DNA from 3 places in the Peptoniphilus sp. BV3AC2 genome. Region 2 is predicted to be linked to each of the others. Evidence: riboswitches for the same ligand, from Rfam matches in the RefSeq annotation. Region 2 holds a riboswitch; each other region holds the start of a gene.
What was found. Region 2 has a riboswitch for thiamine pyrophosphate ahead of thiT (energy-coupled thiamine transporter ThiT). Riboswitches for the same ligand answer to the same signal wherever they lie in the genome.
Positions count from the first base shown of each region.

Region 1: it holds a riboswitch for thiamine pyrophosphate, as region 2 does, so the genes downstream of both, thiC (phosphomethylpyrimidine synthase ThiC) here and thiT (energy-coupled thiamine transporter ThiT) in region 2, are expected to answer to the same signal.
Region 3: it holds a riboswitch for thiamine pyrophosphate, as region 2 does, so the genes downstream of both, thiD (bifunctional hydroxymethylpyrimidine kinase/phosphomethylpyrimidine kinase) here and thiT (energy-coupled thiamine transporter ThiT) in region 2, are expected to answer to the same signal.

Region 1 covers NZ_AWXD01000008.1:324,002-329,122, forward strand. The annotation lists gene HMPREF1252_RS03365 (Ppx/GppA phosphatase) at 1-334, opposite strand, end outside; gene HMPREF1252_RS03370 (hypothetical protein) at 474-785, opposite strand; gene thiC (phosphomethylpyrimidine synthase ThiC) at 919-2,235, opposite strand; TPP riboswitch at 2,265-2,363, opposite strand; gene HMPREF1252_RS03380 (helix-turn-helix transcriptional regulator) at 2,442-2,645, opposite strand; gene HMPREF1252_RS03385 (DUF3796 domain-containing protein) at 2,635-2,994, opposite strand; gene HMPREF1252_RS03390 (MerR family transcriptional regulator) at 3,145-3,984, opposite strand; gene HMPREF1252_RS03395 (hypothetical protein) at 4,104-4,526, opposite strand; gene HMPREF1252_RS03400 (helix-turn-helix transcriptional regulator) at 4,536-4,739, opposite strand; partial or broken gene HMPREF1252_RS03410 (SIMPL domain-containing protein) at 5,019-5,121, opposite strand, start outside.
Region 2 covers NZ_AWXD01000031.1:66,678-71,798, forward strand. The annotation lists gene pyrB (aspartate carbamoyltransferase) at 1-689, opposite strand, end outside; gene HMPREF1252_RS08010 (LCP family protein) at 788-1,783, opposite strand; gene HMPREF1252_RS08015 (hypothetical protein) at 2,005-2,247, shown strand; TPP riboswitch at 2,248-2,343, shown strand; gene thiT (energy-coupled thiamine transporter ThiT) at 2,358-2,888, shown strand; gene HMPREF1252_RS08025 (AAA family ATPase) at 2,994-3,620, opposite strand; gene radA (DNA repair protein RadA) at 3,866-5,121, opposite strand, start outside.
Region 3 covers NZ_AWXD01000027.1:19,635-24,755, forward strand. The annotation lists gene fusA (elongation factor G) at 1-757, shown strand, start outside; gene HMPREF1252_RS06750 (PrsW family glutamic-type intramembrane protease) at 841-1,635, shown strand; TPP riboswitch at 1,644-1,740, shown strand; gene thiD (bifunctional hydroxymethylpyrimidine kinase/phosphomethylpyrimidine kinase) at 1,771-2,586, shown strand; gene HMPREF1252_RS06760 (ABC transporter ATP-binding protein) at 3,706-5,121, shown strand, end outside.

The DNA.
Region 1 (5,121 bases), on a different contig from region 2:
ATTCATCATCTTCAGATAAAATTTCGATATCAAAACCAACTTCTTTTTTTACCTTCTTTAATATTTCATCCCTGTTGGAAGAATCTCTAATAGTAGCAGTCGCAAAGGGAAACACAGCGTCAATATCATCAAAATTATCTACAATGTATTTAAATTTTTCTAGAACTGAAATCAGTCTCTTAATCCCTTTTTTTCTGAGTTTCCCATTGGAAAAATAGTTGCGAAGAGATGCCTGCTCCTTCTCACTAAAAAGGCTTATTGCTTCTTTTCCGACAACCTTAAAAACTGACATTCTAATCGTGTTTGATCCGATATCTATAACTGAATAAATCATAAGTCCATCTCCTTAAAAATTATATATAAATAAAGTATAGCCTCTTTAAAGTATTTGTAAAATTTGTGTATAGAAATTACAAATATTTTTTGCTAAAAACACCAAAAGCAGACAATTTATACAATGCCTGCTTCTTTTATTATTTTATATTGTGTTTTGCCATTTTTTCACGAAATATGTCCGTGATTATCTTTTGTAGTTCATCTCTTTCTTTTTCTGGAAGTTCGCCAGGCATCTTCGCCACTTCAAAGAGCTTTGGATAGTCTCTTGCAATTCTTTCGATGGTCTTGGTGGTGGCGTGTTTTCTTACAAAGAACGGAATCTTCTTTATCCATCCTTCTGGTAGTAGTGCCAGAATCTTGTCTTTTGCTTCTTTATCTGTGATTTCTGCGGTGGAAAGTCCATTTTTTATTTGAGTTTGTTCTCTTTCTGTAAAGTCTTCTATCTTCATATTTTCTCCTTAGATTTTCATATTATCTTAGTCCTTAGATAATCGAAGGGCTAGGTTTTTTAATATCTTTAAATAAATAATAGCCCTGCTAATTATTTTTAGCAAGGCTATCTGTACTTGATTTTTATTTCTGTTATTTGTTTGATTCCATAGGGTTTATAATTATATCTTTTCCTTCAAGGATTAAATTCATATTTTTCATTGAACACATGCTTCCGCACATGGTGCAGGTGCCTTCTTCTTCTGGTGTTGATGATGCTCTGTATTCTCTGCATTTTTCTGGATCTATTGCAAGTTCAAACATACCTTCCCAGTCGAGTTTCTGTCTTCTCTTACTCATTTCAAGGTCGATTTCTCTTGCAGATTTAAGTTTTGCGATATCTCCTGCGTGCGCTGCAATCTTAGCTGCGATTATTCCTTCTTTTACGTCGTTTACATCTGGTAGTCTTAAGTGTTCTGCCGGTGTTACATAGCATAAGAAGTCTGCTCCGTAGCTTGCTGCTATTGCTCCTCCTATGGCACTGGTGATGTGGTCATATCCAGGTGCGATGTCTGTAACTAGTGGTCCTAATACATAGAATGGTGCATTGTGGCAGAGTTTCTTTTCGAGTCTCATATTCATTTCTATATCGTCTATTGGCACGTGTCCCGGTCCTTCGATGATGACTTGTACATCTTTTTCCCAAGCTCTCTTGGTAAGTTCACCTAGAGTTATAAGCTCTGCAATCTGTGAAGGGTCTGTCGCATCATGGATTCCGCCTGGTCTTAGAGAATCTCCAAGGGATAGTGTAACGTCGTATTCTCTCAAGATTTCCAAAAGTTCATCGTAGTATTCGTAGAATGGATTTTCTCTGTCGTTCATCTTCATCCAACCAAATAGAAGTGATCCACCACGGGATACTATTTCGTTAACTCTTCTATTTCTCATGAAAATTTCTGAGTTTGCTCTGTTTATTCCACAGTGAATAGTCACGAAGTCTACTCCGTTTTCTGCATGGTTTCTAACTACATCTAAGAATTCTTCTGCCTTTATAAAACTAAGTCCCTTATCCAAGAATCCAACCGCATCATACATAGGAACTGTTCCCACCATTGCAGTAGATTTTTCGATAAGTCTCTTTCTAAATTCTTGAGTCTTTCCGTAATTGGATAGGTCCATTATGGATTCCGCACCCATCTTAAGCGCCATATCCACCTTTTGCATTTCAAGGTCAAGGTCGTTTAGATCCTTAGAAATCCCAAGATTAACATTGATCTTAGTCTTAAGTCCAGTGCCTATTCCTTCTGGAGAGATAGATTTGTGATTTCTATTTCTAGGAATGACAATTTCACCTTTTGCAATCTTCTCTAAAAGAAATTCTTCGCTGACATTTTCTTTCTTCGCAACGATCTTCATCTCTTCAGTTACAAAACCATGTTTTGCAGCTTCCATCTGTGTCTTATACTTCATAAATTAAAAAAACCTCCTAAAAAATTTATAGGAGAATAACATGCCTCATCCCACGCAGGCATTATCCTGCAGGTAAAAATGGTCGAAGTCTAACTTCCTCTCAGCACATAGCTCCCATAGATTATTAATTTACAATTATTATTATAAATATAAAAAAGAGATTTGGCAAAATAATATTTCCAAACCTCTTTTAAAACTAATTAAATTTAATCATCATTATAAATAGTAAATATTTCTTCGATAGTTACACCAAAGACCTTTGCTATGTTCCACGCCAGTACTAGAGAAGGATTGTACCTACCATTTTCCAAATTTCCTATGGTCTCTCTTCTCACTCCGACCGCGTTCGCCAAATCTTCCTGGCTCATGTTATTCCTTGCTCTAAATTCTTTGATTCTATTACTTATCATTTAAGATACCTTGCGTTTCCTTCCACTCTGCTACTACAATTGATATTGTAAATACAAATACTCCTAAACTAAAAGCAATTCCAAATGCAAATTGAATATAATTTTCATTCTTCAAAAGCCCCAGAATGGTTAAAAGCAGAACCATAGAAAATATTTGGACAAAGAATGCTAGAGTGGCTGAATTTTTTACATACTCTTTAAAGGATTCATCTGGAATAATCCAAAAATATCTTAAATAATAGAGAAAACCCAAAAATCCATACCAGCCTTTTTCTTCCGTTACTGTACCGAGAAGAGCAACCATTGAAACCAATGATAAAAACCCTAGAAAATTTATTTTTCTTTTCATAAAAATACTCCTTTGTGATATATTTCTATCTTTATGTTATAAATATACCACATAAATAATTATCTTTCAATATTTTTTTAGATTTTTAAGAATTTTTATAATAGAAAAAAAGAGATTTGCAAAATAATATTTCCAAACCTCTTTTTTATTTTATCTATTCAAATAATCTTCGTTTGCTTTTATAAGCTTTCTGTAATATTCGTCGTAACTTGGGCTGAATTTTCGAATAAGTGGGATAGCAACTTCATAATAATTATTGTCCGCCATGTACTTAGTTAGTTTATCCTGAAGTTTTTTAACCTCGCTATTTTTGTATTCGTCGCTATTCTTATATTTTTCGTACTCATCTAGGAACTCTCTATTTTCTTCGATCCATTCTTTGGAATTACTTACCGCATCTATTTTAGATTTATTTATCTCTTCCAAAGTTTCCATATCAAATCCAGTGGATATTTTATCCAAGTATTCTTTTTCTTCATCTGTAAGATTAAACTCTGGCAAAGAGTCCAAGTACTCTACGAATTTTTCAAAAGCATCTCTTCCATCTTCCTCTAAAGGCTCATTTAAAAATGGTCTGTATGCGGAGAAAAACATCTGTCCATAGTAACCCGGAAACACATTTACAAGTTTTTTATAAATGGTGTCTGTCATTTCCAAATTCTTTACCTTCTCATCAATTGTGCTTTTATCTGCGCCTTTGACAATCATTTCAAGAATTTCCTTTTTCTTTTCCTCAACGCTAAGCTCATACTGCTTGGTTCTAAGCACAGAAGAAAGAGTCCCGTCACCGAAAATAATCTCCCTTATCTCTTTTAGATTTAACCCAAGCTTTGTGAAGAGAGCCACCTTTTCTAAAATCTCCACATCCTTCTCGCTGTAATCCCTATAACCATTTTCAAGACGAACTGGATCTATGATCCCTTTTTCTTCGTAGTATTCAATCGCCTTCCTAGTAAGCCCCGTCTTGTTTTGAACTTCATTTCTAAGCATAATTCCCTCCTTTATTAGAGAGTAACACCGCCCCCAAGGTGCAGGTCAAGTGATATTTTAAATAATCTTAGGATTTCCTAAGAGCCGAATTTTTCATTGATTATATAAGACTTCCACCCTTATTCGATTCTGTTCCATTCTTTTTCTTCGAGCTTTGCAAATCTTTCTTCGTTTCCCTTTGCGATTTTGCCGGTAAATGGTACTTCGTAGGAAACCTTCTTGCCTACATGGACCAAGGTTATGATTGCCTTTTTATTCTTTTTTACTACTTCAAAGGAGCTGATTTCATTCCATGGCATGATTAGAAAATTCTTTTTCATGTTGTTGCTGATTTCCACTTCATAGATTCCTCTGTGACTGAAATTTAAAATGAAGCTTCTGCTTGAATCCATTGTATAGTATAGACCTCCTATTGCAAGCCACTTAAAGAGATCCGTCTTTGTATCATTGTGTTTAAATACCACTAGGTAATTTTCTTTATCGTCAAATGTTTCAAGTACCTTGTCAGTTATTTCTTCTGATGTATTAAATAATAGTCCCATTTTAACCTCCTATTTAAATATGAAGACTTCCGTCATATCTTTTCCCAAAACTTTGCAGATTTTGTACGCAGTTTCCAGTGTCGGGCTGATGGTATTACTTTCGTATGCCATGATGGATCTCCTCTTAAGTCCCACCGCTTCCGCCAATTTGTGTTGGGAAAGTCCCTTTTCTTTTCGAAACTGTGCAATTTTATTTTCAATTACTACTTCCACTAAATCACCTTACTTCTTAAGCAATTTGTTTTGAAATTTTCATAATGTTTATCGCTTAATTTATTTCTAGAAATTATTTTGGTTACATTTTTAGTACATATGTTACATTTATAGTACCAAGTTTTTGTTTTGTCGTCAAATATTTTTTTGAACCAAAGAATTTTTGTAAATTTTCTCCAAGGATTTTTTGCCAAGAATTTTTAGATAAAACAAAAAAAGACTCCTGGGATTATCCCAAGAGTCTATGTTTTCTTTCTTAAATTTTCCGCATTTATTCTACTATTTTATCTCCCATAGGATGGTTACCGTATCGGCAACGTCAATATCATCTGGCTCTATGTCGATATCATAAGAAGATTCCATTTTGTATGATCCAATCTCA
Region 2 (5,121 bases):
AATCTTTCCTTTTGAACTCTACTCATGTATAGGATGTCTAGGTCCTTTATGCTTCCTTCTAAGTCATCTGTTTCAGTATAAGAATTTTCTGGTAGTTCACTTTTAAAAATCTTAGGCATCTTTAATTCTTCTGGACTTATGAATACAAATTTTACATTGTCATATCTGTTCATCGCCCTTACAAGTGAGTGGATGGTCCTACCAAATTTTAAGTCGCCACAAAATCCTATCTTTAAATTGTCAAATCTTCCTTTGTAATGTCTTATTGTAAGTAGGTCTGTTAAAGTTTGAGTTGGATGGTTATGGGCTCCATCTCCAGCGTTTATGATTGGCATAGTTTTTAAGTACTTGGTAGCAAGTAGTGCTGCCCCGTCCTTAGGATGTCTCATCGCACAGATATCCGCATAGTTTTCTACAGTTCTTAGCGTATCTACTAGTGATTCTCCCTTTGAAGTTGAAGAAACTTTTGCATCTGAGAAACCTACTACCCTACCACCAAGTCTATTCATTGCAGTTTCGAATGAAAGTCTGGTTCTAGTTGAAGGCTCAAAAAAAAGACTGGCTAAGACATATCCTTTACAAACATCCATGTACTTACGTGGGTTTGAAATAATGTCATCAGCCAGATCAAAAAGTCTACTTAACTCTTCAGTTGTGAAATCACGAGGTTCAATCAAATTCCTAATCATTATTATCCTCCTAAATGTATCTTCTTTTTTGTTCTTAAGAAGTTTACATCATAGAGAAAGTAATGTCAAGGTAAATTTAAAAAATATTTATATTAAATTTAATTACCTACGGTTATGCTTTCCATTTCTTGTGTCCTATCAGGCATCACAAAATTAAATGGAAACTCGTGAAGTTTTTTAATTGCTTGGGTCTTGTATAGATCTATAACATCTACCTCAACACCGCTTTGAGTCTTCTTAACGAAGTCACCTGTTATTTTATCCATTCTAATATCGGTGCTATTTAATTTAAGTCCCCAGGTTGCAAGATACGCAATATCACCGTAAGTTAAATCTGTTTCCACATTGTTAACAGCCATTTCCAAAAGTTTTGGAACTAATAGAATGGTGCTTGGAGATTTTAACTCCTTGAATATTTGCATAAGGAAACCTTGTTGAGCATCTATTCTTCCAAGGTCAGAATCCCTATAAGCCTTTCTTGCTCTTAAATAAGCAACAGTTTCTCTACCATTTAAGTGGTTTGTACCCCTCTTTAAATCAATCTTAAGAGGCGGATAGATCCAGTTGTCTTCGTACTTGTAATCAGGTCTATTCCACTCGATATCCACTCCACCTAGTGCATCTACAAGTTGTTCGATGATATCATACTTAACTACCACATAGTGATCAATGTATGTGTCAAGTAAATTTTCAATCGTATCTACAGCTAGAGGAACATCTCCAAGTACGTATGCATCATTTATCTTTCTCTCGCCATGACCTTTTATCTTAACCCATGAATCTCTTGGTATGGATAAAACTTGTACCTTGTTTTCAATAGCGTCAATAGAGATAAGCATTATTGTATCAGATTGACCTCTCTCTTTTGACTCTGGATTTGCAAGAGTAGAAGTACTTGTTGCTCCAAGTAAGAGTATGTTTATCCTCTTTTTATTGTCGAAAATATTTTTTTGTTTTTCTTTTTCTTCCGTCTGCCTTTTAAGTTTATCCACGCCTATCTTGGCAATTCCAGGCTTAGTTGCATATAAAAATATTAGTAATCCTGACAATGACAGCACTACTAAAACAAAGAAAACTTTTATAAGTTTCTTCATCAGTCACCTCTTTATAATAATTTTCACATCTGTGAATATTTTTCAAATTATTTATGTAATTATTACCTAAGTCTTTATTTTAACACATGAGCTGCTATTTTTCAAAATTTATAAGATTATAAATAAAACCCCTCACTGTACATAAATAATTTTTAGTGTTATCATAGAATCTAGTGAATTAATTTAATATTTTTTATCACTTATAAAATATAGAGGAAAAAATGAAGACACTTTTTATCTCAGGTCTTTGCCCTTATTGCCCACCTGCAGTTGAGTACGCAAAGAAACTAAATGAAGAAGTTAGAATTGTAGATATTACAAGTTCTATTAAAAATTTAAAAGAATTTTTAAAATATAGAGATTCTGATCCATATTTTGATAAGTTCAAGAAAAATAACCAAATTGGAATACCTACTTTTATGGATGGAGATGGAGAACATTTCTATTCCATAAGTGAGTATTAAATATATTTTAAGGGGAGCCATCGCTGAGAGGGATTTAATTCCGACCCTAGAGCTGATCCGGGTAATGCCGGCGTAGCGAACAGGTCCCCTCTTAATAAGAGGAGGAAAAAATGAAAAGATCAAATTTATTAAGAATCGTTGAAGGTGGAATCTTCATCGCACTAAGTATCGTCCTAGATTATATTAAAATCTGGAGGATGCCACAAGGCGGTTCAGTTACCGCACTTGCAATGTTACCTCTTATTCTCTATTCACAAAAATGGGGATTTAAGAACGGACTTCTAGCAAGTACAACTTTTGGAGTTCTAAAATTCTTACTAAGTGGAGGATTTTCTCTACATCCACTATCTATAATCTTTGATTACTTAGTTGGATTTGGAGTTTTAGGATTCGCAGGTGCTATAAGAGGAGATAGAATAAAAGCCACAATGGGTGCTGCTCTTGCAATTTTCTTAAGATTTATTTCTGTATTTATCTCAGGAGCGTTCGTTTGGTATATCTACGCACCAGAAGGAATGAATCCATACTATTATTCATTCATCTACAACATAACCTACATGGGTCCAGAACTAGTGCTTACATGTGCAGTACTAGCAATCATCTACCCAAAATTTGAAAAATTTTTAAAAGCTAAAAATTAAATTTTTAATTATAATTTAATATTTTTTAAAGTTTTAAAACAAGAAAATCCCCTTATTATTTTAAGGGGACTTTTTATTTATTCAGAAAATGTATTTCTAATCTATTTAATAATTATTTTTTAGACTTATGATTATGTTTACTATTTCATCCACAGAAAACTTAGAGGTGTTGATTGTGAAGTCATATTCTGATGCTTGTCCAAAGTTACCCTTTGTAAATCTTTCGTAGTGATTAATACGCCTCATATCCATCTTCTTAATCTTACTGGTGGCTCTTTCTTCATCATAGCTCATCTGATCCATAATATTTTTTACTCTATCATCAAAGTCTGCCGCTATAAATATATTAAGTGGTTTGTAATCTCTAAGTACATATCCTGCGCATTTGCCTAGGATAATAGCATTTCTACTCTTTGCAATATCTCTTATGGTTTTCGCTTCTGCCAAAAATCTTGCGTCAGAGATCATCATGTCTTCTTCTGAATAGGAATCATTCTCCCTATATAGATCATAGACAGTTCCTTTTAAAAATGAATCGTCCTTGGACACAGAACTTAAATCTACCTGAGTTTCCAAAGTCTTAAGCTCAATTATATTTTCATCAAAATATTCTGCTTCAAGTCTAGTTGCAAGTTTCTGGGCAATTAAATCACCCTTGGATCCGTACTGTCTATCTATGGTTATAAGTGTATTTGATTTTTTATTTGATAAATTAAAAATTTTTTTAAACATAATCTTCTCCTATAAGTATGGTACTACTTTAGCACAAATATATGAAAATAAAGTTAATAATATTAGAATAATTATTCAAAGTCAATGAATTTTCTAGATTTCTTATAAAGTTTGTTTAAATATTTTATTCTTTGCCAAGTTCATACTTCTTTTATTTTCATTATAACATATTGAAAGTACTCTATTATTTAAGAAATTTTAAAAAAATTTTTAATTGCAATATAAAAACCAAGGTTGCCCTTGGTTTACTCTTCTATTGAATGTTTCAAAACTTCCATTATGTGATTTAATTTTACTAAATCTTTCGATTCTTGTTTAATATTTTTCGGAACGTAGATATGTTTAAATCCCATGCGTCTTGCTTCGGAGATTCTTACATCTATGGACGGACAAACTTTTAGTTCTCCAGTAAGTCCTACGTCTGCAATAAAAACGCTTGATGCTTTTACTGGCTTACCTACAAGACTTGAATAGATGCTTACAATAACCGATAAATTGGATGCGGTATCTTGAAGTTTTATCCCGCCTGTAGTTTTAACAACCACGTTTTTATCCATCATTGGAACTTCTCCTCTCTCTTCAAGGATTGATATTAGTGTAAAAAGTTGTTCCTTTCTAAGATGTTCTGAAACTCTCGACGGATATGGCATAAATGATTTTGAAACCAATGATTCCACTTCGAGTATGATTGGTCTTGTCCCTTCCCTCGTTACAGATAATGCTGAGCCAGGGACATTTTTTCCATTTTCTCTCTCCGTCATGAAGTATTCTGAAGGATTGTCGATAGAGGTGAGACCTTTTTCATCCATTTTGAAAAATCCCATCTCTCCTGTGCTTCCATATCTATTCTTAGTTGTGGAAAGTATCCTTAACTCTTCATAGGTTTCTCCAGATAATAAAAGCACTGTGTCCACCGCGTGTTCTAGAGATCTCACTCCCGCAAGTGAATCTTCCTTCGTCATCTGTCCTACGATAAACACTGCCCTTGGTCTCGTTTCATTCTTCGCCATATTCATTAATATGTGGATGGATTCCATTATCTGCGTCGGTGAACCTGCTCTCGATTCGATATTTGGGATGATAAAAGTCTGTATTGAATCCACAATTACAAAGTCGCAGTCCAAACTCTCCACTTCATCCAGCACATCCACAAGGTTATTAGTTGAAATTACAAAGAGATTATCAGAAATATTTTCTACGATTCTCTTAGCCCTCTGTCTTATTTGACTTGCCGATTCTTCTCCAGATGCATAGAGCACTTTTTTTCCTTTTGAAGCCAAAATATTTGAAACTTGAAGAAGAAGGGTTGACTTACCTGCTCCTGGTCTTGCAGTTAAAATGGTGAGGGAATCTTTTAAAATTCCCCCGCCCATTACTCTATCAAACTCAGAAACTCCCGTGAGGATTCTCTCGCCTTCCAATGCTTCCACATCTTTTAAGGGTTTTGAGCCTTTGGATTTAAAGATTTCTGTCTTTGATACGGATTTTGTTTTCTTCTCCT
Region 3 (5,121 bases), on a different contig from region 2:
AACTAAACAGCTAACCATAGGCGGACAAGGACAAGTACAACTAGATGTAATCCTTGAAAAACTTAAAAATATGTTTGGCGTAGAAGTAGTTAAGGTTCCATTTATAATTCCATACAGAGAAACCATAAGAAAAGTTGCATCTGTACAAGGAAAGCACAAGAAACAATCAGGTGGAGCAGGACAATACGGAGACGTTTGGATAAGATTTGAACCTTGCGAAGAAGATTTCGTATTCGACGAAGAAGTATTCGGAGGAGCAGTACCTAAGAACTACTTCCCAGCAGTTGAAAAAGGACTAGTAGAATCAAAAGAACACGGAGTACTAGCAGGATATCCTGTTACCAACTTCAAGGCAGTTCTATACGATGGATCTTACCACGACGTAGACTCAAACGAAATGAGTTTCAAACTTGCAGCAAACCTTGCATTCAAAAAAGGAATGGAAGAAGCAGGACCAGTCCTACTTGAACCAATCATGTCAGTAGAAGTATCAATCCCAGATGCATACCTAGGCGATGTAATGGGCGATATGAACAAGAGACGTGGAAGAATTCTAGGAATGGATCAACAAGCAGACGGCACTCAACTACTAATAGCAGAAGCGCCACAAGCAGAAATGTTTGAATACTCAATAGACCTAAGAGCAATGACCCAAGGAAGAGGAACATTCACCATGGAATTCGTAAGATACGAAGAAGTTCCACAAGCAATGGCAGATAAAGTAATAGCAGAAGCAAAAGCTAAAAAAGAAGAATAAAATAATAAAAATTTAGGCACAGGAGACTGTGCCTTTTTATGTAATAAATAAATCTATTATGCTATAATTTCATTGGTGATTAAATGAAAAACAAAAATAAATTACTCATAATATATTTTCTACTCCTAGCAATAGGAATCTACGCACTAATTAGCGCCTACTATGTAGAAGAATTCGAAGGAGAAATATATTTAAAAGTATTTAAAACATCCACAATGCTCTTAATATACATAGTACCAGCGATACTGCTAGGAATAATCCTAGCGAGAAAATACGATGGCAGCACCAAACTATTATTCTTCGCCATAATCACAGGAGCCTTAATAACCCCGTCCATATCCGTCTACGTCAACGAAGCCATAGAAAACGGCTTTGCCTTCTTCATGATGGAAGACACATTTTTCGAATGGCAGGACGCACTAGCAAGCCCATACGCAGAAGAAATATTAAAAATGGCAACAGCAGTACTCTGTATGCTAATTTTAAACTCCAAAAAGAGAATAGACTTTTTGCTTTCAGGATTTGGAGTAGGACTGGGATTTCAAATAATGGAAGACATCGGATATATAATTCCAGAAGACTCCACCTTTGACGAAGTCTCCATGATTATGGATAACTCTATAGATAGAATAAAAGGAGCACTAGGATCACACATGATCTACTCAGCAGTCTTTATGATGGGACTCTACTACTACTCAAGAGGAAAAAAATTAAAAGGACTACTCCTAATGTTAGCAGTAATGATAAACCATTTTATGTGGAATATGCCACTAGCAACCACACTAATAGACATCATAGCAATAGTAATGGTAGTCATAATATTTGTCGTAGAAATAATAAAAATACAGAAAGAGAGCAATTTGCCAAAAAATTTATAAAATAATATAATAAAAACACGGGGAGCAGTAGCTGAGAGTAAGTTCGACTTAGACCCTAAACCAGATTAGGATAATGCCTACGTTGGGACGCTCTTCAAAGAAGAGCTTTTTTTGTACCCTAAAAAAGGAGAAAAAATGGAAAATAACAATAAAAAAACATTGCCCACAGTCTTGACCATAGCAGGCTCAGACTGTAGCGGCGGAGCAGGAATACAAGCAGATTTAAAATCAATCATAACAAACGGATCCTATGGAATGTCAGTCATCACAGCCTTGACAGCACAAAACACCATGGGAGTCACAGCAATAGACGAACCACCGATAGAATTTTTACACAAACAACTAGAAGCAGTCTTCGAAGACATCTATCCCGACGCAATAAAGATCGGCATGGTATTCTCAAAAGAAATCGTAAAAGAAATAGTAGAAACACTTAAAAAATACGACGCCAAAAATATCGTAATAGACCCGGTAATGATAGCCACATCAGGCTCAAAACTGCTATCTGACGACGCCATCGACTCAGTTAAAAAAGACCTGCTACCACTAGCCACAGTAATCACACCAAACATACTAGAAGCAGAAGAACTCAGTGGAATAAAAATAAATAACGAAGAAGACATGGAAAAAGCAGGTAAGAAACTAGTAGAACTGTACGGCGTAGCAGCCTTAGTAAAAGGCGGACACTCAGTAAACGACGCAAACGACGTGCTAGTAACAAAAGAAAAAATAACCTGGTTCAAAGGCAAGAGAATAGAAAACGACAACACCCACGGCACAGGATGCACCCTATCATCAGCCATAGCAACCTACCTATCCCAAGGAAATAGTCTAGAAAAATCCATCGAACTCGCAAAGGACTATCTGTCAGAAGCACTATCAGATATGTTAGACTTGGGTAAAGGAAGAGGACCAATGAACCACGGATATAAAATCACAAGAAAAATGTAAAAAATAGTTAATTAGCTCCTAGGAAACTAGGAGTTTTTTGTTTGGCATGTGGGTTGTGTAGCGGAAGTAACCCGCTTCCATAACCGAGAGTCTCTACACGGAAAGTCCAAAGGAAGGCAGTCACCCTGAGCGGAAGAGCCGAAGGCTCTGGAGTCGAATGGGTATAACTATGGTGGGGTCTATCCCTCCACACAGTCATCCTGAGCGAAGACGGCTCTGCCGTCGAAGTCGAAGGATCTGACCCATATTTAACCCATCTATTCCAAAAAATATTACAAAATACTTTTACAATTGCAGTCACCCTGAGCGAACGAAGTGAGTCGAACGGATATAAGCTATATTTAACTAGTCAAGGCAAGTGAAATCATCCATACATAACCTCACCACGGTTATACCCGTTCGACTCCAATGACTCAGCCTTTGGCTTCGTCATTTCCGCTCAGGGTGACTGTCTTCCGTTAGGATATTTTGATGGTACCCATCTCCGCTCAGGATGACCCGGTGGGTTTTGTAGCGGAAGCATCTTGCTTCCACAGCCGAGAGGCTACAGTAACCCTCCCAATTGCAGTCACCCTGAGCGAACGAAGTGAGTCGAACGGGTAGTTGCTATATTTAACCTAGTCAAGGCAAGTGAAATCATTCATACATAACCTCACCCGGGTTATACCCATTCGACTCCAATGACTCAGCCTTTGGCTTCGTCATTTCCGCTCAGGGTGACTGTCTTCCGTTAGGATGTCATTTTAGAGATATTTCGACTCCAGGTGTCGGTAAATCTTCACCCTCCGCTCAGGGTGACTGTCTTCCGTTAGGATGTCATTGTAGAGATACTTCGACTCCGAGTGTCGGTAAACCTCCACCCTTCGCTCAGGATGACTGCCTTCATCTGGTTCTTCCACTACAAAAAATAACAATGATAACACATGCTATCCAGATAGCATCAAAAACAAAAAAACGCATGCTATCCGGATAGCATCAAAAATAAAAAAATAAAACTCATGCTATCCGGATAGCATCAAAAATAAAACCATACAACCCTGTAAATTTAACAAACTTGTAACACTACCCAATTTTTCTATATATTATAATAATGATAAATAGTAAAAATTCGGAGGACTTATGTTTAAATTTTACAGAGACGTTAGAGAACATTTTATTAAATACAAAAAAAATTATATACTTGCAGTTATTTGCTTAGCTATCGTTGATTTTATAGCGGTGCTTCCTCCAAAAATCATTTCAAATGTGGCGGATAGGATAAATGCATCTACCCTTGATCTAGATTTTCTTAAGAATAACACCATCTACCTAGTGATCATCACCGTTGGGTCCTACCTAATCGGACTCGTTTGGACGAAAAATCTCTGGGTTACTTCAGACTTTTATGGAAGGGATATTAAAACAAAACTATATAATAAGATTTTAAATTCCACCGGCAGGTTTTTCGAAACCCACACCACTGGGGAGTTGATGACAAACCTAACCTCTGACCAAGGTTTCGTAAGAGACGCAATTAGTTTTGGAGTGCTTGCTCTATTTGAAGGTGCAATCTATCCTTTATTTGTCATTGTAATGATGGTCATGAGTTCAAATCTCAAACTGTCTACCATGTCAATTATTCCGATGCTTTTGATAATTCCAATAATCTACTGCATCTCACAGAAGATTGAGCATCAATACACCTATGTGCAAGAAAAAAACTCAAAAATCAACGATGCGGTCCTTGAAATGGCACAGGGAATCAGGGTGGTAAGAGCTTATAGTGGCGAAGAAAACACTATTTCAAATTTCAAAATTTTAACAGATGATGCTTTTAAAGAAAATATTAAACTAAGTCTTTACGAAAGATCCTACGGACTTTTCGCCAACTTTATTCCTGCTTTTTCTTACTTTATCTGTCTCTACTACGGGGCTGCGATGCTAAAGGACGGAGCCATAACTTTGGGAAATATCGTATCTCTTCAAATCTACCTTGGTATGCTTGTGTGGCCGATGATGGCTATTGCAGAGTTTTTCTCCGCTGTTGCACTGGGAAAAGCTGGTGTGAATAGAATCAACAGCGCCCTAAACTTTGTGGACGATATAACCTATCGTGACGGAGATAAAAGACTCGATAGAATTGAAAAGATAGATTATAGAAATTTAAATTTCAAATATCCAACTAGCGAAGAACTAAATCTTAAAAATATTAATGTGGAAATAAAAAGGGGTATGACCCTTGGAATCGTCGGCAGGACCGGCTCAGGTAAGTCCACCTTTATAAAACAACTCATTCGTGACTATAAATTAGATAGTAAAATGCTATTTATAAATGATATTCCAATCGAAGACTATAAGATGGATGATGTATTTAGAAAGATTGCCTATGTGCCTCAGGAGAGCGTGCTATTCTCCAAATCCATTAGAGAAAACATCCTCTTTGCAAGAAGTGACGCCACAGAAGCTGACCTTGACGAAGCTCTTGAAATCACAGATTTAAAGAGAGATATTAATTCCTTCAACGAAGGGCTTGAAACCTTGGCAGGAGAGAAGGGC